DNA from 3 places in the Comamonas sp. UBA7528 genome. Region 2 is predicted to be linked to each of the others. Evidence: predicted binding sites of a transcription regulator. Region 2 holds the regulator's gene; each other region holds the start of a gene.
What was found. Region 2 encodes FNR, which switches genes on or off when oxygen is low (the NO sensors DNR and NnrR bind a similar motif). Its sites were predicted from a motif close to TTGATNNNNATCAA; they were not measured.
Positions count from the first base shown of each region.

Region 1 (7,669 bases), on a different contig from region 2:
AGGCGCCGCAGGCGCCCTGGCTCCGCGGGAATACCACCTCGCGCACGAGCCCCATCCAGAGAACGGCACCTCGCTGGGCTTCTGGCTCTACCTGATGAGCGACTGTCTCATCTTCGCCGCCCTGTTCGCCACCTTCGGCGTGCTGGGCCGCAACTATGCAGCCGGCCCCACGGGCAAGGAACTGTTCGACCTGTCGCTGGTGGCCATCAACACGGCCTTCCTGCTGCTGTCGTCCATCACCTTCGGCTTTGCCATGCTGCAAAAGCAGAAGAAGAACGTCAGCGGCACGCTGACCTGGCTGGCCATCACCGGCGTGCTGGGTCTGTGCTTCCTGGGCGTGGAACTCTATGAGTTCCACCACCTGATCCACCAAGGTGCCACGCCCCAGCGCAGCGCCTTCCTGTCGTCGTTCTTCACGCTGGTGGGCACCCACGGTCTGCACGTGACCTTCGGCCTGATCTGGCTGGTCACGCTGATGGTGCAAATCAGCAAGCACGGCCTGATCGAAGCCAATGTGCGTCGCATCAACTGCCTGTCGATGTTCTGGCACTTCTTGGACGTGGTCTGGATCGGTGTGTTCACCTTTGTGTATCTGATGGGGGTGCTGTAAATGAGCGCACACGACCTTCACGCCGGTCATGGCGACCATCATGACCACGATGATCTGCACGTCACCATGGGTGACTACGTCAAGGGCTTCATCCTGGCGGTGATCCTGACGGTGATTCCGTTCTATCTGGTGATGAGCGGCGCCATCGAAGATCGCGCCACCGGTCTGGTGGTGCTGGGTGCCTTTGCCATCGTTCAGGTGGTGGTGCACATGGTGTACTTCCTGCACATGAACGGCAAGATCCAGGGTGGCTGGACCATGCTGTCCACCGTATTCACCGCGGTCTTCCTGGCCATCGCCGTGGCCGGTACCCTGTGGGTGATGTACCAGATGAACTCCCACATGATGCCGACGCATGAAAGCGCGCCGGCGGTCAGCCAGCCCGCTGCAGCGGAAACGGCTGCTCCTGCCGTGCAAGCGCCTGCCGCAAGCGAAGCGGCTGCACCGGCACCTGCCGAGCAGCCTGCCCATGGTGCCCATGGCAGCAACTGATGACGGTTGAAACTTCGGGGGCGCGCAAGCGCACCCGTTCCACCTTCACGAAGGCGGTGCTCGCGTTAGCGGGCATCGCCCTTTTTATTTCCTTCCTCAGTCTGGGGACCTGGCAGGTGCAGCGGCGCGCATGGAAGCTCGATCTCATCGAGCGCATCGACCAGCGCGTGCATGCCCAGCCGGTGGCCGTGCCGGCGCCGGCCGACTGGCCCCGGATCAGCAAGGAAAGCCACGAATACCTGCCGGTGTCCGCACAAGGTCAGTGGCTGGAAGGGCGCAGCGTGCTGACCCAGGCTGTGAGCGAGCTGGGCGCCGGCTTCTGGCTGCTGACGCCGCTGCAGCAGGCCGATGGCTCCCAGATCCTGGTGAACCGCGGTTTTGTGCCGACCGCAGAGCGCAAGGCGTTTGCCGACCGCATTGCCGTCGCCGCACCGGACGCCAGCGCCGAGACAGTGGCGGTGACCGGACTGCTGCGCCTGAGCGAGCCCAAGGGCGGCTTCATGCGCGAGAACGCTGCGGCCGAAGACCGCTGGCATTCGCGCGATGTGGCGGCCATTGCCGCCGCCAAGGACCTGGCGCAGGCCGCGCCGTTCTTCATCGACCAGGGCCTGCCCGGCCAGCCCGTGGCCGAGAACCAGTGGCCCCGCCCCGGCATGACGGTGATCCAGTTCAGCAACACCCACGCGGTGTACGCGCTGACCTGGTACGGCCTGGCACTGATGGTGCTGCTGGCCGCCTGGCTGGTGGTGCGCCATGAGCGCCGTGCGCGCGAGGAAGCCGCGGTGTAAAAAAGTGGGCTGCCTGTGGCCTTGTGCGGCCCTGCCGGGAGGGCTTCCCATCGGCGGCGCTTGTGACAAGGCTCCAGGCAGCTCTTCTTTTTGAAGTGCTGGCGCAATAGCCGTATGCGCAGCGCCCCCTCCCGGCACAGGGACAACGGGCCACGGCGCTCCTGGGCACAATCTCCTGGTGCTGTTTGCTGCCGAACCTTCCTCCTCCCGCGTTGAACGCAACACGGAACGCAAAAACCTGCGCCTGCTGATCCAGCTGCGCTGGCTGGCCGTGGTGGGGCAGGTCATCACCATCTCGCTGGTGCATTCGGGCATGGGCATTGCCCTGCCGCTGCTGCCCATGATGGCCGTGGTTTCGGCCCTGGCATTGACCAACCTGGGCTATATGCTGTGGCTGCAGTGGCGCCCGGCCACCGTTACCCCCCGGGTGCTGTTCGGGGCCTTGCTGGCTGATGTGGTGGCCCTGGCGCTGCAGCTGTACCTGAGCGGGGGGGTGAACAACCCCTTCGTCTATCTGTTCCTGCTGCAGGTCATTCTGGGCACGGTGCTGCTGCGCCCGCAGTACGCCTGGGCCATGGTGGGCATCACGGCGGTCTGTGTGGTGGCGCTGGCGTTCTGCTACCAGCCGCTGCCGGTGGTGCTGGGGGGCGGTTTGCCCAATCTGTACACCCTGGGTCTGCTGATCTGTTTTGCACTGACCACCATCCTGATGGTGGTGTTCATCACCCAGGTGGTGTCCAACCTGCGCCAGCGCGACAGCCGCCTGGCCGACATGCGCCAGCGCGCCAGCGAGGAAGAGCACATCGTGCGCATGGGCCTGCTGGCCACCGGCGCAGCCCATGAGCTGGGGACGCCGCTGGCCACGATGTCGGTGATCCTGGGAGACTGGCAGCACATGCGCCAGGTGCGCGAGGACGCCGACATGATGGCCGATCTGGCCGAGATGCAGGAACAGTTGCTGCGCTGCAAGGCCATCGTCAATGGCGTCCTGCTGTCGGCGGGCGAGACGCGGGCGGCCGGGCTGGAATCGACCACGCTGCTGCAGTTCCTGGAGCAGTTGGTGGGGCGCTGGCGCCAGCACCACGAGCCCGAGAAATTCTTCTTCACCCACCAGCTCGAACGCGATGTGCCCATCCTCTCGGATACCGCGCTGGAGCAGGTGATTTGCAATGTGCTGGACAATGCTTTCGAGGCATCGCCGCAGGAGGTGCACCTGCACCTGGAACGCAGCGACGACCAGCTGGAACTGGTGGTGCGCGACCTGGGCCCCGGCTTCACCGAGGCCATTCTGGCCAACCTGGGCAAGCCCTACCAGTCCACCAAGCAAGGCCGTCCGGGCCGGGGCGTGGGGCTGTTCCTGGTGGTGAACGTGGTGCGCTCCCTGGGCGGCAGCGTGCAGGCCGGCAACCGCATGCACGGCGGCGCCGAGGTGCGCATCCGCCTGCCGCTGGCATCCATCACTCTGGAGAACGACCATGGACACCCCACGCCAATTGCTGCTGGTTGAAGACGATGCTGCCTTCGCCCGTACGCTGGCGCGCTCGTTCGAGCGGCGTGGCTACCAGGTGATCCAGGCCTCCAGCGCGGAAGAGGTGGCCGAGCTGCTGCAGGTGCACCGCCCGCAGTATGCGGTGATGGACCTGAAGCTGGCGGGCAATGCCTCGGGCCTGAGCTGCGTGCAGATGCTGCACCAGCACAACCCCGAGGCGCTGATCGTGGTGCTGACGGGCTTTGCCAGCATTGCCACCGCCGTCGAGGCCGTGAAGCTGGGTGCCTGCCACTACCTGGCCAAGCCGTCCAACACCGACGACATCGAAGCCGCGTTCGGCCGCCTGGAAGGCGATGCCGAGGTGGAGCTGACGGCGCGTGCCACCAGCATCAAGACACTGGAGTGGGAGCATATCCACGAGACCCTGGCCGAGGTGGACTTCAACATCTCCGAAGCCGCACGCCGGCTGGGCATGCACCGTCGCACCCTGGCACGCAAGCTGGAAAAACGCAGGGTGAGCTGAGACCGCGGGCCTGCGCTGCGCAGTGCACAGGTCGTCGCCGGGGCGATGCCGGTCTGCCCCGGTGGATCGGCCTGCGCCGGGAGGCGTTGGCGATCTGCCGCACAGCGTCCTGCCTGCGCGTTGACCACCCCGGTACCTAGACTGAAGCTGGCGACCCACAAAAAAGCCCGCTGCGGATGCAGCGGGCTGGGGTGTCTGTCGGTCGGCGGCTTTCGCGCTGTGCGCATGCGCCCGCCGCCATCCTTTATCCGGTGTGTCAGTACACCGTGCCCACCAGATAGTGGTCGATCAGCAGGGCGGCAAACACGCCGCTGAGGTGGATCAGCGAGAAGCGGAAGGTCTTGCGTGCCAGCGCGTCGGAATAGTTCATCCACAGGCGCAGCGCATACCAGCTGAAGCCCAGGCACAGCACGCTGGCCACGGCCAGGTAGAGCCAACCGCTCATGCCGAAGATCACCGGCAGCAGGCAGCCGGCAAACAGCACCAGCGTGTACAGCAGGATCTGCAGCTGGGTGTAGCGCGGGCCATGGGTCACGGGCAGCATGGGCAGGCCGGACTTTTTGTAGTCTTCCACGCGGTACAGCGCCAGGGCCCAGAAGTGGGGCGGGGTCCACAGGAAGATGATCAGGAACAGGATCAGCGCCTCGGGGCCCACATCGCCGGTCATGGCGGCCCAGCCCAGCACCGGGGGCATGGCACCGGAGGCGCCACCGATCACGATGTTCTGGGGGGTGGCGGGCTTGAGCACCACGGTGTAGATCACCGCGTAGCCAATGAAGGTGGCCAATGTCAGCCACATGGTCAGCGTGTTGGTGAAGGCCAGCAGGATGGCTGCCCCCACGGTGCACAGCAGGGCCGAGAAGGCCAGCGCCTGCTGCGGCGAGAGCTCACCCTTGGCCGTGGGGCGCCAGCTGGTGCGCTTCATCCGCGCATCGATATGGCGTTCCACCAGGCAGTTGAAGGCGGCGGCCGCGCCGGCCACGAGCCAGATGCCGATGCAGGCCACGGCCATGTGCACCCACTGGGCGGCGGTGGGCAGGCCGGGGACGGCCAGCACCATGCCGATGAAGGCGCAGAACACGATCAGCTGCACCACGCGGGGCTTGGTCAGGGCGTAGAACTGGGTCCACCGCGACGGGGAGGTAAGGACTTCGGCATTCATGCGCGAGCTCTCCGGGCGCCTTGGGGCGCATGCAAAACAGAAACAGAAGGGGCGGTGCGGGTGGCGGCCAGCGACCAGGTCAGCACCAGCACCAGGGCAGCGGCGCCGCCGGTGTGCAGCACGGCGGCTACCAGGGGCCAGTCCAGCACCACGTTCGAAAGGCCGGTGGCCACCTGCAGGGCCAGCAGGCCGAGCAGCCATTTGCGCTGCACGGCCAGCGCCGGCTGCTGGCGCAGCTTCCAGGCGAAGGTCAGCAGGGCCACCACCACGGCGTAGGCCAGCAGGCGGTGGACGTAGTGGATGGCGGTCAGCGCCTCGAAGTGGATGGGATTGCCATTGGCCTGCAGGCCCAGCGGGCGCCACAGCTCGAACGCCTGGCTGAAGTCCATGGCCGGCCACCAGCTGCCCTGGCACTGCGGGAAGGTGGTGCAAGCCAGCACGGCGTAGTTGGTGCTTACCCAGCCACCCAGGGCCGCCTGCAGAAACACCAGGGCCAGGCAGGCCATGGCACCGTGGCGCAGGGCGGCCGGCAGCGGGGCGGCTGGGGTGGCATTGCCGAACTGCTGGTGGGCCACGGCCTGCACGCACAGCAGCATCAGCAAGACCGTGCCGCCCAGCAGGTGCAGGGTGACGATGGCGGGAAAAAGCTTCATGGTCACCGTCAGCGCGCCGAATGCGCCCTGCAGGCAGACCCAGAACAGCGTGAACGAGGCCCAGGCCGGGTGCATGGCCCCGCGCAGCGGGCTGCGCAGGTGCTGGCGCCAAGCCAGCACGGTGAGGGCAATGATCAGCACACCCACGCCGGTGGCCAGGTAGCGGTGGATCATTTCCACCCAGGCCTTGCCATGGGTGACCGGGCCGGTGGGCATGGCGGTCTGGGCGGCGGTGATTTCCGCGTGTGCGCCCAGCGGGCTGGCATTGCCGTAGCAGCCGGGCCAGTCGGGGCAGCCCAGGCCGGAGTCGGTCAGCCGGGTGAAGGCGCCGAACAGCACCAGATCGAACGTGAGGAACAGCGTAAGCACCGCCAGCGCCTGCCAGCGGCGCTGGGCACCGGCGTGCCGGTTGCGGCGCCAGACCCACAGCAGCGGCACCAGGGCGATGAGGGCGCCGAGCAGCATCAACTCCAGCACGGGTGCCAGATCGTAGAGTGCCTGCTCGGTCATCAATGCTCCTTGCCTGATAGCTACAACCGCAGGTGGTTCAGACCTGCAGCACGAAATTCGCCCTGGCCGGCCAGCGGTCCAGGGTGGCCGGTGAGGGCCGGGTTGGGTGTCGCAGAGAAAGGTGGCATGCACCCATCATGGCGTGGGCCCGACAGGCTGTGTGCTGGGGGCAACCCCGCCACGGCCGCACCTTCTGGGACGAAGGTGGTGGCAACCCGGACACGGCAAAGCCGCGCCATCCACGGCACGGCGGCACCAAAAAACTGCGCGTTGTTTGATGTGCCGCAATTTTACCGGGCTGCATTGGTGCTTGGTGTGGGCGTGGACAATCTGTCCACAGCGGCGCTCTCGAAACATGGGCTGCAAGGTGCGGTCCGACGCATGCACCCAGGCCGCAGCGGCCCATGCCGTGGCGGTGCGGAGGTGGTTACTGGAGCTGGTTGCCGGAAATGGGTTGAAAAAATCTTTTCAACCGGGCGGCGCGCCATCCCTGGGGCGATGCGAACAGCGCCACGCGGTATGCGGGGATTGAAAAAAACTTTGCAGTCGCAGGAAGGCCGCATACCGGGCGGTGGCCTGGTGCTCCAGCCGCCACCAGCTCCGTCGCAGGATGCTCCGCAGTTGCGCGTGCGCGCAGCGCCAGGGTCAGCGCTGGCCCAGCGCGTCCTTGATCTTCTGGTCGGTCTTGTACTGGCTCAGCGCGTAGACGGCCCAGATGGCAGCAGGAATCCAGCCGATCACCGTGATCTGCAGGATCAGGCACAGCAGGCCGGAAAACGGACGGCCGATGGTGAAGAACACGGAGAAAGGCAGCAGCAGGGCCAAAAGCAGTCGCATGGCGTATTCAGTTGGGTCGGAAGGGCAAAGGCGGCCACAGAGCGCGGCCACCGCTGTGCATTATCGGCAGCGGCAGGGTGCGCTGCCGGCGCAAGGTCATCCCTGGGCGGTGTCCCAGGCGGTGCCCACCTGCGCGGCCTGCATGCAGGCGTAGAGCTGGGTGCCGCCATGGTTGGCGCCGGGCCAGACCTGGTAGCTGCAGTCCAGACCGCGCACGGCTGCCAGGGCTGCAGGCAGATCGGCCGTGTTGCCCAGGCCCAGCGCACGTGCCGCCTGGGCGGCGGCTTCGCGCTCGGGATTGGCCGGGCGGTTGGCAGGGCGGCGGCCGGCCAGCTCTTCGCTGCCCTGGCTCAGGTGCAGGCTGAGGGCACCGGGCAGCGCCTGGCCCTGCTGGCCGTAGCGCGCAATGAAGCGCTGGCATTCCTGCACCACCACCCCATCGCCCCACCACAGCGAGGGGCTGGCCGCCACGTGGCGCTGGAACATGCCGGGGCGCGTGAACAGGGCGTGCAGCGTGCACAGTCCGCCATAGGAATGGCCGACCAGGGTCTGCCGCTGGGGATGGAGGGGCAGGGCGCCGCGCAGCAGCGGTTGCAGCTGCTGGG
Region 1 covers NZ_DLMU01000010.1:139,745-147,413, reverse strand. Annotated here, with positions in the region: gene cyoC (cytochrome o ubiquinol oxidase subunit III) at 1-610, shown strand, start outside; gene cyoD (cytochrome o ubiquinol oxidase subunit IV) at 611-1,102, shown strand; gene B3349_RS13665 (SURF1 family protein) at 1,102-1,890, shown strand; gene B3349_RS13660 (ATP-binding protein) at 2,069-3,397, shown strand; gene B3349_RS13655 (response regulator transcription factor) at 3,366-3,902, shown strand; gene cyoE (heme o synthase) at 4,159-5,064, opposite strand; gene B3349_RS13645 (COX15/CtaA family protein) at 5,061-6,227, opposite strand; gene B3349_RS13640 (YqaE/Pmp3 family membrane protein) at 6,873-7,064, opposite strand; gene B3349_RS13635 (alpha/beta hydrolase) at 7,161-7,669, opposite strand, start outside.
Region 1: the regulator FNR is predicted to act here: its motif matches at 6,502-6,515, upstream of B3349_RS13645 (COX15/CtaA family protein).

Region 2 (7,669 bases):
CTCCCACGGCAGACATCAGCGGCACGGCGCGCTCAAAGAAGTAGCAGACGCGCTGGCGCGGCGACAGATAGTCCAGCACCTCGCGCGGCAGCTGCGCAGGACGCAGGCTGCGCTTGATGACCACGCCGCGCAGCTCCGACAGCTCCACGGGCTCGGCCTTGGTCCGGTCCACGTCCGGGTTGTAGAGCAGCACCGCAGGTTTCAGCGGCTGGTCGCTGCGCACGGAGGCCACCAGGCCAAACCGTTCATCGCTCAGCTGCACCACCGAGCCCGGGGGATACACCCCCATCACACGCACAAAGAGTTCCACCAGCTCGCGCGTGAAGCCGCCGCGGCGGCGCCCAAACAGGTCCGACAGCGCTTCGTGCGGCGTCAGCGCCACCGCATGCGCCAGCGGATTGCACAGCTTGTCGTAGCAATTGGTCAGCGCCAGGATCTGGCCTTCGATGGTCAGGTCCTCCTCCACCAGATGGAGCGGAAAGCCGGTGCCGTCCGTCGCCTCGTGGTGCTGCGCAATCGCCGTCAGGGCGGCGGGCGACAGCCCCATGCGCTGGCCATAGGCCACCGAAGCGCCCACATGGTCTTCGTATGCGGCCTTCTGCTCCGGTGTGAAGCTGGGCAGCAGTTCGGTGCAGCGGGGATCGATATCTCTTTTGCCCACATCGTGCAGCAAGGCGGCCAGGCCCAGGTCCATGAGCCGCGCCGAATTGAGCCCATGGGACTTGCCCAGCAGCAGCGAGAGCACGGTGACATTGATGGGGTGGGCGCCTTGCTGTTCGCCCACGCTCTCGGACAGCAGGCGGATGGCTGTCTGCGAGGCATCCAGCAGCTCGGCGATATACCCGGCCACCAGGCTCGAGCTGGCGCGCATCGCGTCCTGCGGGTCGTTGACCAGCCGCGACACGACTTCGCGGTAGCTGTGGGTGGCTGCCGAGAAACGCTGGTCGCAGGTTTTCAGCGCGGCCACTTCGCTCGACGCCGTGGCCGACACATCGCGTGCCGCCAGTGTCGGGATGTGCAGCCCGGACGAGCCGATGGTGGCAGGCCGTGCCGGCTGTGGCGGCGCGGCCTCAGCTGGGGGCACCTCTTCCTCCTCATTTGTAAGAGGAGGTAAAAAAGTCAAAACACTGGGATCAGATTTTGCAGGAATGCAACGAATCTCATCCAAACCCAGTGACTGCAGCACGTCAATCTGTTCCTGGCTGGTCACTCGAAAGCTGCTCACTGGAAATGGATGGCGCAACCAGCCAATGTCCAATTGGACATACATACCTATGCAGATGTCCCGAACGTCAATTAAAAGGGAGTGCGTCACGTTGTTTGGGCTGCAGCACGCCAGCAAGCCAGTCGATCCAAACCGCTCATTATGACGACTGCCTGGGACAAATAAGTACTTACATAAAGGGGTTGTGCAAGCGACGCCGCTGTGCTTCAGCAAGCAACAGCATATTGCACCATGTCACCATCCCATGTCAGCCTCAGCGGCACCACTGTGACGGCACATGCACCATGTCCATCCACAGCGCCCACAGCGAGACGCCCGCCAGCAGGGCGCCAGCGGTGCGCAGCCCCCAGGCTTCGCGCCACTGCTGCAGGCGGCTAATGCGCCGCCACAGCCAGGGACCCAGGGCCAGCCACAGGCCCCCACCGACCCCGAATGCCACCATGGATGCAGCGCCCTGCCACACGCCACCGGCCAGGGCTGCCACCATGACAGCGGAATAGAGCAGACCGCAGGGCAGGAAAGCCCACAGGCTACCGGCCACCCAGGTTCCACCCGGCCCGCGCACACCGTGCTGCACCTTGCCCCAGAGCTTGCGCCCGCCGGATTCCACCCACTGCGGCTGGCGGGCCTGCAGCAGCAGCATCAGGCCCCATGCCAATGCCGCCAGGTGCAGCAGCACCCACAGCGGATGCAAGGCGGAGGTACGGTCGGAGAACCAGGCCACCGTCTCCATGGCATAGGCCGCCACGCCACCCAGCGCGGCATAGCCCATCAGGCGACCGGCGTGAAAGCCCAGCCAGCGCCCGGCATTGGCAGCCTCCATCGGCTGGGCCGAAGCCCCTTCTTGCTGGATGGATACCACCCGCCCGCCGGTGCGCAACGGCGAGACGATGGCCGCACAGGGTGCGGCGCACATCGCAAGACAATGGGGCCCACCCACGAGCCCCATGAAAAAAGCGGTTCCAAGCAACGACAGCCACATGGGCTAGATGATCCTGGAAAAACGCGCCCGGTTCTTGCCCGCCTGCAAATGCCGGTCAAACGTCATGGCCACGCCGCGCACAAAGAACCAGCCCATGGGCGTGACCTTGATGCCGTCGTCATCGATCACCACCAGGCCCTGCTTCTGCTGCTGGGCCAGCATTTCCAGTTCGCCCGCGAAGTACTGCTGGAAGTCCAGCAGCCACGACTGGCTCATGGGCTCGAACAGCACTTCCCCCTGGCACATCAGCGACATGATGACGGCGCGCCGCACCAGGTCATCCCGCCCCAGCGCCAGGCCCCGCACCACCGGCAGCCGGCCCTGATCGAGGAAGTCGTAATACTCTTCCAGGGTCTTGGCGTTCTGGCTGTAGGTCGCACCCACGCGGCCGATGGCGGACACACCCAGCGCAATCAGGTCGCAGTCCGGCTGTGTGCTGTAGCCCTGGAAGTTGCGGTGCAGCCGTCCTTGCCGCTTGGCAATGGCCAGTGCGTCTTCCGGCAGGGCAAAGTGGTCCATGCCCACATACACATAGCCGGCCTGCATGAAGGCATCGATGGAGCCCGAGAGCATGGACAGCTTGTCCGAAGCCTCCGGCAGATCTTCGATGGCAATGCGGCGCTGCGGCTTGAAGCGCTCCGGCAAATGCGCATAGGCATACAGCGCGATCCGGTCCGGCCGCAGCTGGCACACCTGTTCCAAGGTGCGCGCAAACGATGCGGCGGTCTGCCTGGGCAGGCCATAGATCAGGTCCACGTTGACCGAATGGAAACCCAGTTCGCGCGCTGCCTGCACCAGATCGAACACCTGCTCGGCCGGTTGTTCGCGGTGCACCGCCTTCTGTACATCGGGATCGAAATCCTGCACCCCGAAACTCAGGCGATTGAATCCCAGTTGCGCCAGATGGGCCAGGCGTTCGCGGGTGACCGTGCGGGGATCGACCTCGATGGAATACTCGCCCACCGCTTCAAAAGCGAAGTTCGCGCGCAACATGTCCATCAGCCGGGTCAGCTCGGCATCCGACAGAAAGGTCGGCGAGCCGCCACCCAGATGCAACTGGCTGACTGCCTGTCCCTTGCCACAGTGCGCCACCTGCAGAGCGACCTCTTTTTCCAGGTACTCCAGGTAGGTCACCGCACGTTCATGGTGCTTGGTGATGATCTTGTTGCACGCGCAGTAGTAGCACAAGGCCTCACAAAAAGGCACATGCACATACAGTGACATGGGAAGCGCCTTGGCCGCAGAATGGTGCTTACGCTGTTCCAGCGCCAACACATAATCATCCTGACCAAATGCTTCAATAAAGCGATCTGCGGTGGGATAAGAGGTATAACGGGGCCCAGGCACGTCGTACCGACGCAAAAGCTCCGGCGTTACTGCTGTCATTGAATATTCCTTAGGTGCTGCCCAGCACTGTGCCGCACCCCGGGAAAATCAGCCTTGATGCAAATCAAGACATTCAAATACCATTCCTGAGACAATTGATTCATATCATTCGCACAACTGAGCACCCCCTCTCTCGCCTCCCAGCCCGATAACCTTTCAGCGTTACGTCCAATGGCCCGTTCAGCGGGAGCCCAAGGCGTCAGTGCCATGACACCACCCCCTATCAAAGTCACCTGCTCCAACTGCAATCTGCGCGAACTGTGCATGCCCACAGGCTTGAATGAGCAGCAGTTGCACCGTATTGACGATATTGTGGCCACGCGTCGCAAAATCAAACGGGGCAGCACCTTGTTCCGAAATGGCGAAGACTTCACGGCGCTCTATGCCATCCGCACCGGGTTCTTCAAGACCTGCGTGGCCACGGAAGATGGCCGTGACCAGGTGACAGGTTTTCAGATGGCGGGCGAGATCATTGGCCTGGACGGGATCGTGCACGACCACCACACCTGCGATGCCGTGGCGCTGGAAGACGCGGAAGTCTGCGTGATGCCGTTCGACCGCCTGGAAGAGCTTTCGCGCGAAGTGACTGCCCTGCAGTCGCATGTGCACAAGGTGATGAGCCGCGAGATCGTGCGCGAGCACGGCGTGATGCTGCTGCTGGGCAGCATGCGCGCCGAGGAGCGCCTGGCCGCCTTCGTGTTGAACCTGGTGCAGCGCCTGCACACCCGGGGCTTCTCGTCTTCCGAGCTGGTGCTGCGCATGACGCGCGAGGAGATCGGCAGCTACCTGGGCCTGAAGTTGGAGACGGTCAGCCGCACCTTCTCGAAGTTTGTCGAGGAAGGTCTGGTCGAAGTGAAGCAGCGCCATGTGCGCATCCTGGACACCGAAGGCCTCAAGCGCATCGTCAACAGCCAGCACGCGTGCGAATAAGCGCCTTCCGCCCCATGCAAAAAGCCTCCGTCCGGAGGCTTTTTTCATTGCCGGGTGATGCCCCCGGCTCACAGCGACGGAACGCGGGCCTGCGGGCCATTGAGCTCCTGCGGGGACAGCGCCAGCAGGCTGGTCATGGCCGATGCCATCATGATGATGGCCCAGAACACAAAGAAGGCCACCGTGCACACGCCCAGGCGCGACACCTCGATGTAGGCCGACAGCCACTGCATTTCCAGCGGGTCGACCACGGCAAACACCAGCATCTCCATCACCCCGGCGGCCAGAAAGGCCGGCCAGGCAATCCACATCCAGCGACGCAGCAGCATGGGTCTCTCCTTGTTGTGGCGGGCAGATGCCCCATTGTGCGAGCCTCTTTCTGCCGCGTCACTGCCTTCGGCGTCCCCATAAACCCTGAAATGGCATGAAAAAAGCCAGCCGTTCGGCTGGCTTTTTGCGGTTGCAGCGCAGGACCCTGCATCCTGGCGCTGCTGGCGCCTGCCTTACTTGCTGCCGCGCAGCAAAGCCTTGAGCGCGCTTTGCAGGCGCTGGGCCGCACTGTCGCTGCGCTCCGCAGCCAGCACCGCCGCCACATCCTGCTCCCAGGTGGTGCGCGGGTCCGTGGCCTTGCGGTTGGTCAGCAGCTGCAGCTGCAGTGCACGGCGTGCGGACAGCTGGTCGGCCGGGGTGGGCACGTCAGCGGCCATTTCCAGGCGCAGCAGCGATTCGGTCGCCTCGCCCTTGGCGGCAGCGCCCACGGCGGCATGCCAGCTGTTGCGGGAGGCATTGCTCAGCTTGCCCAGTTCCTGCGCGGGCGGCACCAGGGCCGCGTCGCGCTTGGACCAGGCGTCCATCAGCTGGGTCAGGGCTTCGCCATGGGCCTGGGCCGTCAGCTTGCGCAGCGCAGACTGGGCGTGTTCCTGGGCTTCACGCTGGGCGCGGAAAGCCGCATCACCCAGGCGCGGGCCACGGGCCGTGCGCTCGAAACGGTCACCCCGGTCACCCCGGTCTTGGCGGGGGCCGGGCTTGCGGCCGGCTGCCGCCGCGGCCGGGGCTTCCTTGCGCATGCCGGGGCGGTCATCGCCACGCACCGCCTTCACCGGGCGGTCGGCCGCCACAGGGGCCGCTGGTGCTGCCGCAGTGGCCGGCTGCCCGGCTTCGGCCGCAGGGGCGGCACGCAGGGCGTCTTCCAGCGCCGTCAGGGCTGCACGGATCTTCTGCGCATCGCCTTCCGCGTTGGCGGCTTCCAGCTGCTGCGATGCTTCAAGCACCGCACGGTCGTGGGCGCTGAGCGATTCCAGATTGACCGCACGGCTGCCGCGCTCACCGCGCTCGGCCGGCTTGCGGCTGAAGGCCTCGTCCAGCGGCTTGCGGAAGGCATCCCACAGCTTCTGTTCCTGGCGGCGGTCCACCGGCACTTCCTGGGCTTCGGCCTGCCAGCGTTGCTGCAGCGCCTTGATGGCAGCGATCTGCAGGGCCGGTGCCGCGCCCAGTGCCTGGGCTTCCTCGATCATGGCCTGGCGGCGCTGCAGGCTGTCCTTCTGCGCCTGCTGCAGCGGGGCTTCGGCTTCGCTGATGGCCTGGCGCCATTGCTGTTGCAGCTCGGCATACAGCTTCTCGCCCACATGGCCACCTTCGCGCCAGCGTTCGGAAAACTGGCGCAGGCTGCGGGCCATGCCCTTCCAGTCCTTGGAGTCCTTGACGGACTGCCCCCAGGCACGCAGTTCTTCGATCAGCGTGGTACGCGAAGCCTTGTGCTGGGCCGATTCGGTGCGCAGCTTGTCCAGCCAGCCTTCGACCAGCTTGTAGGCGGTGTTGCAGGCTTCATCGAACTGCTTCCACAGACCGTGGTTGGGCACCGCGCCCTGGTCCAGCAGCTTCCATTGCTCGCGCAGCTGGCGCAGTGTCTCCTGGACCTTGCGGCCACCCAGAGTCTGGCCTTCGGGGCGCTCCACCAGGCCCTTGGCCTTGGCGATCAGGGCTTCCCGCTCGGCATCCACGGCCTGGGGCTTCCAGCCACGGGCGTCGCCTGCCTGCACCAGCAGCGCATCCATCTGCTGGATCACTTCGGCATCCAGCGCACGACCGTGCTGGCGCAGTGCGGCACGCAGACCGGCGATGGCGGCAGTCTTGTCTTCCTCGGTGCCCACCAGAGGCTGCAGCACCTGGGCGGCCTGCAGCACCACGGCAGCGGCCTTGACCGGTGCATCACCCTTGGCCGGCTTGGCGGCCGGTGCATCGGCGGCCAGCTCGGCCGGCAGACCACGGCCCACGCGGATTTCGTCGGCCCACACAGGCACGGGAGGCAGCGCGGCTTCGGCATTGTCGGCGGCAGCCTGGGTCACGGCCAGGGCCGAGACAAAGGCGTCCCACACCACACGCAGCTGGTCGCGCGAGCTGGTCAGTTGCTGGGCCAGACGGGCGTCCAGGCTGGGCCAAGCGGCATCTTCGGTCAGCGCCTGGGCCTGCTCCTGCCAGCGGGCCACGTCGGCGCTCAGCGCTTCCTGCACGGCGGCGGCGTCCTTCCAGGACTTGGTAGACAGCACTTCGATGCGCTGGGACAGCAGCACAGCCGCTTCCTTTTGCACCTGCACACGGTGCTGCAGGTCTTCGGCGGCCTTGATGCGCTCGGCCAGCTGGGCCTTGAAACCGGCCAGCGGTTCGCGCGACAGCGGCGCGCCGGCCTTGGCGGCGTCACGCTGCCAGGCGGCGGCATCGGCCAGGTTCAGGGCCGGCTGGGCCAGCAGGGCCTGGGCCTTCTCCACCCATTCCACAGCGATGGCGTCCTGGTCCTTGGCGCGGCGCAGCTCGTCCAGGCGCTCGCGCACGACGCGGGCGGCGCCCTTGTCGCGGGCATTCATTTCCTTGAAGACTTCCTGCAGCACATCGTGGGCGGGCGATGTGGCCAGCCAGTCACGCAGGCGGGCTGCACGGTCGCCCGAGGTTTCTGCAGAAAAAGCACCGCCAGTCACTGCATCCAGCGGGTGGGCCTCGGGGGTTTTGGCCGGGGTCGGGTTCACTTCTGGGGCTTCAGACATTTTTCTGCTTCAAAAAAAGTTGGTACATGAGTTATGGATAACGGGCATGCCCGCCATAGGGCGGGCATGGCTCCTCGTGCACAGGCATGCGCGGAGCATGGGGCGTAT
Region 2 covers NZ_DLMU01000001.1:271,766-279,434, forward strand. Annotated here, with positions in the region: gene B3349_RS01240 (cyclic di-GMP phosphodiesterase) at 1-1,315, opposite strand, end outside; gene B3349_RS01245 (sulfite exporter TauE/SafE family protein) at 1,479-2,207, opposite strand; gene hemN (oxygen-independent coproporphyrinogen III oxidase) at 2,211-3,593, opposite strand; gene B3349_RS01255 (fumarate/nitrate reduction transcriptional regulator Fnr) at 3,801-4,523, shown strand; gene B3349_RS01260 (hypothetical protein) at 4,592-4,852, opposite strand; gene B3349_RS01265 (DUF349 domain-containing protein) at 5,027-7,561, opposite strand.

Region 3 (7,669 bases), on a different contig from region 2:
GGACAGTGCGCAGGGACAGGTCACGATCAGAATGGCCACCGCCACCATCATGGCGTGGCCCGGATCGCTGGGCCACCAGTACACGCCGGCGGCCAGTGCCGCCAGCATCACTACCACCAGGAACGGCTTGGCCACACGGTCCGCAAGCTGTGCCAGGCGCGGCTTCTGCGAGGCCGCGCTTTCCATCAGCTCCACGATCTGGGCAAAGCGGGTCTGCGCACCCACCATGTCAACCGCCACTTCGACCGGGCCACCCAGGTTGAAACTGCCGGCCGTCACCGTATCGCCCACCACCTTGCGCACGGCCGTGGACTCCCCGGTCAGCAGTGCTTCATCCGCATGGGTCTGGCCTTGCACCAGCTGCCCGTCGGCGGGGAAAGCCTCGCCAGCCAGCACCCGCACCACATCGCCGGCCTTCAGTCGGCGCACCGTCACGCGCTCCCAGCCGCCATCGGGCAGACGGCGCTCCACGCTGTCGGGCAGGCGGTTCATCACCGCTTCCAGCGCACCGGCCGTCTTGTCGCGCAGGCGCAGCTCCAGCCAGCGGCCGGACAGCAGGAAGAACACGAACATGGTCAGCGAGTCGTAATAGACCTCTTTGCCGAACGGCCCCGCCGGATCGAACGTGCCCATGGAGCTGACGACAAAGGTGATCAACATGCCCAGCGCCACCGGCAGGTCCATGCTGATGCTGCGCGTGCGCAGATCGCGCCACGCACTGCGAAAGAAAGGTCCGCAGGCAAACAGCACCACGGGAATCGAGATCACCCACGAAGCCCAGCGCAGCAGGGTTTCCATCTCCAAGGTCAGATCGCCCGGCTTGGCGTCATAGGCCGGCCATGCGTACATCATCACCTGCATCATGCAAAAGCCGGCCACCAGCCAGCGCCACAGCGCACGGCGGTTTTCGGCCTGGCGCAGCTCGCGCGCATGGGCGTCGCGCGCAGGCAACACCCCATAGCCCGCTTTCTGGATGGCGGCCATCCATTGCGAAGGGCGTACCAGAGAGGGGTTCCACTGCACCTTCGCGCGGTGGGTGGAGCCGCTGACATCGGCCCGTTGCACGCCAGGCACGGTGCGCAAGGCTTCCTCGATGGTCAGCGCGCAGGTGGCGCAGTGCATGCCGCCCAGCACCACGTTCGATTCCCAGAGGGGAACCTGCAGCGGATCGGCAACGTCGGCCTGCGCAGCGGGCGCACCTGCAGGGCGCCCGAACGAGCCCCACTCCAGCGGATCATCGAGCAGGGCGATGTTGCCGGGGACCTCCAGGCGGCCTGAATCAAGCACGGTCCGCTCCATTGCCTGCGATGGATTCAGGGTTTCGTGGGACATGGTTCAAGCGTAATGGGCGCGATGATAAGCGTATTGATGTGCATCAAGACCACCCTTGGCGATCGCTCTAAGCTTTGACCTGTCCACTTGCCATTAAGGAGATAACTCATGTACGAACGCATTTTGGTGGCCACCGACGGCTCCCCCCTTTCCGACAAAGCTGTCGCCAACGCCCTGTCGCTGGCCAAGCTCTGCGGTGCCTCGCTGGTGGCCTTGAAAGTGGTTCCCCGCTATCCGCGCAGCTATCTGGAAGGCGGTGTCACCGTGGACAACGCCGAAATCAAGCGCATCGAGGCGCAGTGGGCCGAGCAGGCGCAGGCCATGCTGGACAAGGTCAAGGCCGAAGGCAAAGCCGTGGGCGTGACGGTCAAGACCAGCATTGCCAAGTCCGACCTCGTGGCCGAAGCCATCATGTCGGCAGCCACCAAGCAAAAAGCCGACCTGATCGTGATGGCCTCGCACGGCCGCAAGGGCCTCAAGCGCCTGCTGCTGGGCAGCGAAACGCAGCATGTTCTCACGCACTCGCAGATCCCCGTGCTGGTGCTGCGCTAAGGCGCAGACCCCTGCTGGGTCGCTAATGCGGTCTTAATGTGACAAAGGGGCCGCATGCGGCCCCTTTGGTGCTTGTTTATTGCCTGCTTCGTGCTGGTTGTTCGGTGCTTGCTTTGCGGCAGCGGCAGGCCGCAGCGATGCCACCACATCCTCTGCACAACGTGCACCACACCCGGTCAGAACTGCGGTTTGCGCTTTTCCAGAAAGGCGTGAATACCTTCGCGGTGTTCCGCATCATCGGCATAGGCATAGGGCTGCACCACCGCCGGTACCCCGCCCTGGGCAAGGCTGCGCATCGCCTGCTTGTTCAGGCGCGCCGCCAGTGGCGACAAGGCCGCCACCTTCTCGGCCGTTGCCTGCACCACGGCGTCCAGCTGCTCCGCAGCCACCACCGGCCCCAGAAAACCGTGCTGCGCCATCTCGGCGGCAGAAAACACGGCCGCTTCCAGCAGCATGCGGCGCGCCACCATGCTGCCCACTTCCCGCCCCACCAGCTCCAGTTCGCGGGGCGCCATTGGAAAGCCCAGCCTGGCAATCGGTGCGCCGAATTTGGCGTCCTCGGTCGCCACGCGCAGATCGCAGCAGCTGGAGATTTCCACCCCAGCGCCCATGCAGGCGCCGCGGATCGCGGCCACCACCGGCACCGGGCAGTCCAGCAAGGCCTGCAGCCCACCCCAGACTTCGCCTTCGTGGAAATGCGTCAGCTGCGCCTCGTCAAAGCGAAAGCCCGGGTACTCGGCGATATCGCCGCCGGCGCAAAAAGCCGCGCCCTCCCCTTGCACCACCAGGCAGCGCACATCGCTGCGGGCATTCACGGCCTGCAGGGTCTCGCGCAGTGCCACCCACATGGCGCGCGACATGGCATTGAGCTTGCCCGGGTGGTCGATGCCCACACGCCAGATGCCGGCATGCTGCGGCTGCGCGCTCCAGGGGCGCAGCGTGATCTGTCCTGTCATGGTGGTACTTTCGGTATCTCAGGGCCGCGCCGCAGCGCCAGTCTCGCGCACAATGCGCGCCCAATGCTTCATCTCATCCTGGAGAAACTGTTTGAACTCCGGGCCGTACAGCCCCGGCCAGGTGGCCCCCATGGCCCGCCACTCCTTCTGCACCGCGGGCGCCACCGCCATGCTGCGGAACACCTCGATAGCCCGCGCCTGCACGGATGCCGGAGTGGCCCTGGGGGCAAAAATGCCGTACCAGGGCATGGACTGGAAATCGTCCAGGCCCAGTTCGTGGGCCGTGGGCACATCGGGCAGCAGCGGCGAACGCTGCGGGCCGGTGACAAACACCGCCCGCAGCCGGTCCGCCTGCAGGTGCGGCAGAGCCGACGCCAGGCCGTCCAGCATCAGCTCCACATTGCCTTGCGCCACATCCAGCATGGCAGGCCCCGAGCCCTTGTAGGGCACATGCTCGAGCAAGGCACCGGTCTCGAGCTTGAACCATTCACCGGCCACATGGTTGGAGGTACCAATGCCGGCCGACGCATAGCGATAGCGCTGGGGCTTGCGCCGCAGCTCGGCCAGCAGCTCGGGCCAGGTGCGCACATTGAGCCGGCGCGGACTGACCAGCAGCACCAGCGGCATCTGGGCCACCAGCGCCAGCGGCGCGAAATCCTCGTACAGATCCACGTCCAGCTGCAACTGCACGGCGCGGGAGGCCAGCATGCTGACGCCGCCCATCAGCAGGTGCGAACCATCGGCCGGGGCTTTGGCCACGTAGGTGGCGCCGGCCGTGCCGCCGCCGCCGCCACGGTATTCCAGGCGCATGGGCTGGCCCGTCTCCCGGGCAAACTGGCGCGCCATGGTCTTGCCCAGCAGAGAAGAATTGCCGCCGGCCGGAAATGGCACGGTCAGCTCCACCTCCTGCTGCGGCCAGCGGCCCACAGCAGGCGGCAGCGGCGCGGTTTTTTGCGCCCACGCCGGGGCGACGGTACCGATGCCTGCGGCGCCCAGTGCTCCCAGCAGCTGTCGACGCAGGCGATCTAGCTCAGGCATGCATCCACCCCATCGTCATTTACCCTTGCACAGAGATTCCATCTCGGCCGACACCGGCAGCTTGCCCTGGGCCAGCAGGGCGCGGTGCTTGTCCAGGCGCTTGAGGTCGTACAGGTAGTTGACCATCAAGCCGAACGCCTGCTTCATGCCCTTGGTCGATGGATCGCCGCCCCAGTTCAAGCGCTCCACCCGGGCGCCGTTGCCCAGGTGAAAGCGTGCCACCGGGTCCAGCGGACGGCTGTCCTTGACCTCCTTGGCCAGGTACTGCGCCGCACACCAGGCCAGCGCCTTGCGCAGCACGGTGTCTTCCTTCCACTCCAGCGCACCGTCGGCTGCGGCGATCAGATCGGCCACCTTGACAGGGGCCTGCGTCTTGAGCGCCTTGGCCACTTCCTGGTGGCGCTTGTCGTCCCACTGCGCCAGCAGCGCATCGCCCTGCTTGGACAACCAGCCACGCAGGCCGGGAATAGGCGAGAGCGTGGCGAAATGCTTCAGCTTGGGGAACTCCGCCAGCAAGGTCTCGACCACATGCTTGATCAGCGAATTGCCAAAGCTCACGCCGCGCAGACCGGTCTGGGTGTTGCTGATGGAATAAAAGATGGCCGTGGTGGCCTTGGCCAGATCCACCGGTGCGGCATGCTCGTCCAGCAATGGCGTGATGCTGGCGGCCATGTGGTCCAGCAGCGCCACTTCCACAAAGATCAGCGGCTCGTTGGGCATCCGCGGATGGAAGAAACCGTAGCAGCGGCGATCGCTGTCCAGGCGGTTCTTCAGGTCGGCCCAGCTGCGGATGTCGTGCACGGCCTCGTACTGGATCAGCTTTTCCAGCAGCGAAGCGGGCGAATCCCAGCTCAGGCGGCGCAGCTCCAGAAACGCCACATCGAACCAGGTGGAAAACAGGTATTCCAGCTCGGCGTCCAGGGCGGCAAAGCGCTTGTCACTCTTGGGCAAGGCCAGCAGCTCGGCACGCAGGTCCACCAGAAAGCGCATGCCGCCTTCGGGCACAGAAAAACGCTGCAGCACCCGCGTGCGCGCCGACACCAGCGCCTTGCGCAAGGCAATCTCGGCCTGGCCTTGCTCGGTGGGGGTCTTGGCTTTTTCGTATTGTGCGCGGGCCGCTTCGATGCGCTGGGCATCCGGGCCAAACAGTTCACACAGCAGCAGCCACAGGTCCTGGCGCTGCGCAGGGGTGACCTGTGCGTACCAGGCCATCACTTCTTTGGCATGGCGTGCACCTTCCACCTCGCTGACCTGCTCGTCGGCCGCAGCACGCAGGTCTTCCAGCAATTTGCGCAGCACATGGGGAGGATTGGCTTCGGCACCACGGCGCAGCGTGGCTTTAAGGCGCTGCGCCAGCGGACGGACGGTGTCGGCACCTGCTTCGGTAGCCGGGGGCGATTTGCGCAGCAAGGACATGCTGCGCGAGAACCATTCGGAAGCAACGTTCATGGAGGCGATCCTGCGAGGCATTGGCTGTAGCGCACCACCACCGCTTTTGCATGCGGGGCAATGCACGTATCCATTATGGGTGGCAGATCGGCAGCGTAGCGGTCACTTCGGAGGCAAGTCCGCAACACTACCTACGCCGTCATCACTACCACAACCATAGCATCTTACGCAGGAACAGAGCGCCTCAGAAACAAATTAGGCAACAAATTGTCGCCAAGCGGTCACAGCTTCTGCGGCAGCGGCTGGGTGCGCTCCGACCAGAGCCACAGCGCCACGCCAGCCACGATCATCGGCACGCACAGCCATTGGCCCATGCTCATGCCCAGCGACAGCAGACCCAGGTAGTCATCGGGCTCGCGGAAGTACTCGGCAATGAAGCGGAAAGCACCATAGCCCAGCAGGAACACCGCGGCCACCTGCCCCTGGCGTCGTTCCTTGCGTGCATACAGCCACAGCAGCACAAACAGCAGCAGGCCCTCCAGCAGGAACTGGTAGATCTGCGAAGGGTGGCGCGGCTGCATGGAGCCGCTTTGCGGGAACACCATGGCCCAGGCCAGCTCCGGGCTGGCAAAGCGGCCCCACAGCTCGCCATTGATGAAATTACCCAGGCGCCCGGCCGCCAGCCCTGTGGGCACGCAGGGCGCCACAAAATCGGCCACCTGCAGCCAGTGGCGCTTGCGCGAATGGGCAAACCACAGCATGGCCCCCACCACCCCCAGCAGACCGCCGTGGAAGCTCATCCCACCTTCCCACACCGCAAAAACCTGCAGCGGGTTGGCCAGGTAAAAGCCGGGCTTGTAGAACAGGCAGTAGCCCAGACGCCCGCCCACGATCACCCCCAGAACGCCCAGGAACAGGATGTCTTCCACATCCTTGCGCGACCAGGCGGTCTCGCCCTGCATGCGGTTGAAGGGCGGGTGGCGCAGGCGGCGCGTGCCCAGCCACAAAAACAGCCCGAAGGCAGCCAGGTAGGTCAGGCCATACCAGTGGATGGCCAGCGGCCCCAGTTGCAGGGCCACGGGATTGATCTGGGGATACATCAGCATGGCGGCCATTGTGCCGCAGCGCTGTAACCCCACGGGCCACACCCCGCACTGCCCGCAGGCGGCAACGGCTCGATGGAAAAAAATGGCAGCGATGGGCACAGATTGGCAGAAAAGGTGGGAAGCATGTCCTTGCGGCCACCGGCCAGGCACCGCACACTGCCGCCATGCCTGCCCACACCAACGCCCCGGTCCTGCCCGCTACCGACAGCCACCAGGTGCTGTGCCTGCTCTACCCGGGCGTGATGAGCCTGGATGTGACCGGCCCCATGCAGGTGTTTGCCACGGCCAATGACGAACGCGCCCGCCACGGCCTGCCGCCCCACTACCGGCTGGTGTTTGCGGCCCAGGCTGCGGGCCCGGTGGCCACCTCGTCCGGGCTGCGGCTGAATGCCGACTGCGGCTGGCGCGATGTGCCGCTGCACCCTGCCACCACCGTGCTGGTCCCGGGCGGGGACGGGGCCGACGCGGCCGCCGCCGACCGTGCGCTGCGCGACTGGCTGCGCCATGCCGCCACGCAGGTGCAGCGCCTGGGCTCGGTCTGCTCCGGAGCGCTGGTCCTGGCCCATGCCGGCCTGCTGGACGGCGTGCACGCCACCACACACTGGCTGCGCATGGCCCAGTTGCGCCAGTGCAGCCCGGCCAGCCAGATCGACAGCGACTGCCTGCACACCTACCACCCGGCACACCCGGTCCAGTCGCGGCGCTTCACCTCGGCCGGCGTCACCGCCGGCATCGACCTGGCGCTGGCCCTGGTGGAGGCCGATCTGGGCCGCCCTCTGGCGCTGGCCGTGGCACGCCACCTGGTGATGTTCATGCGCCGCCCTGGCGGACAGGCCCAGTTCAGCCCCCTGTTGACCCCCGAGACGCAGCACGCCCCCCGACTGACCCAGCTGCTGGAATGGATTCCCAGCCAGATCGCCCAGGACCTGACAGTGGAACAGCTGGCCGCCCAGGCCTGCCTGCCACCGCGCACGCTGGCACGTGTGTTCCAGCGCGAGCTGGGCACCACCCCCGCCCGCTATGTGGAACGCGTGCGGCTGGAAGCCGCCACGGCCCTGCTCAGCCAGCGCCAGGCCTCTGTGGCCACCGTGGCACGGCTGTGCGGATTTGGCCACCCGGAGACGCTGCGTCGCAGCTTTCAGCGCCACCTGGCCATCAGCCCGCAGGCGTTTGCCGAACGCTTTGGCGCGGGCTGAGCACCCTTTCGCTCCACAGCCCTTTCCTCCTGTGCGATGGCGGCAGTCCCCGGACTGCCGGGCTGCTGCATCCCTGCTTTTCCCTGTTTCTGGAGACTGT
Region 3 covers NZ_DLMU01000002.1:173,764-181,432, reverse strand. Annotated here, with positions in the region: gene B3349_RS02680 (heavy metal translocating P-type ATPase) at 1-1,332, opposite strand, end outside; gene B3349_RS02675 (universal stress protein) at 1,441-1,884, shown strand; gene B3349_RS02670 (enoyl-CoA hydratase/isomerase family protein) at 2,061-2,840, opposite strand; gene B3349_RS02665 (Bug family tripartite tricarboxylate transporter substrate binding protein) at 2,859-3,878, opposite strand; gene B3349_RS02660 (malonyl-CoA decarboxylase) at 3,894-5,327, opposite strand; gene lgt (prolipoprotein diacylglyceryl transferase) at 5,549-6,382, opposite strand; gene B3349_RS02650 (GlxA family transcriptional regulator) at 6,538-7,569, shown strand.
Region 3: the regulator FNR is predicted to act here: its motif matches at 1,366-1,379, upstream of B3349_RS02675 (universal stress protein).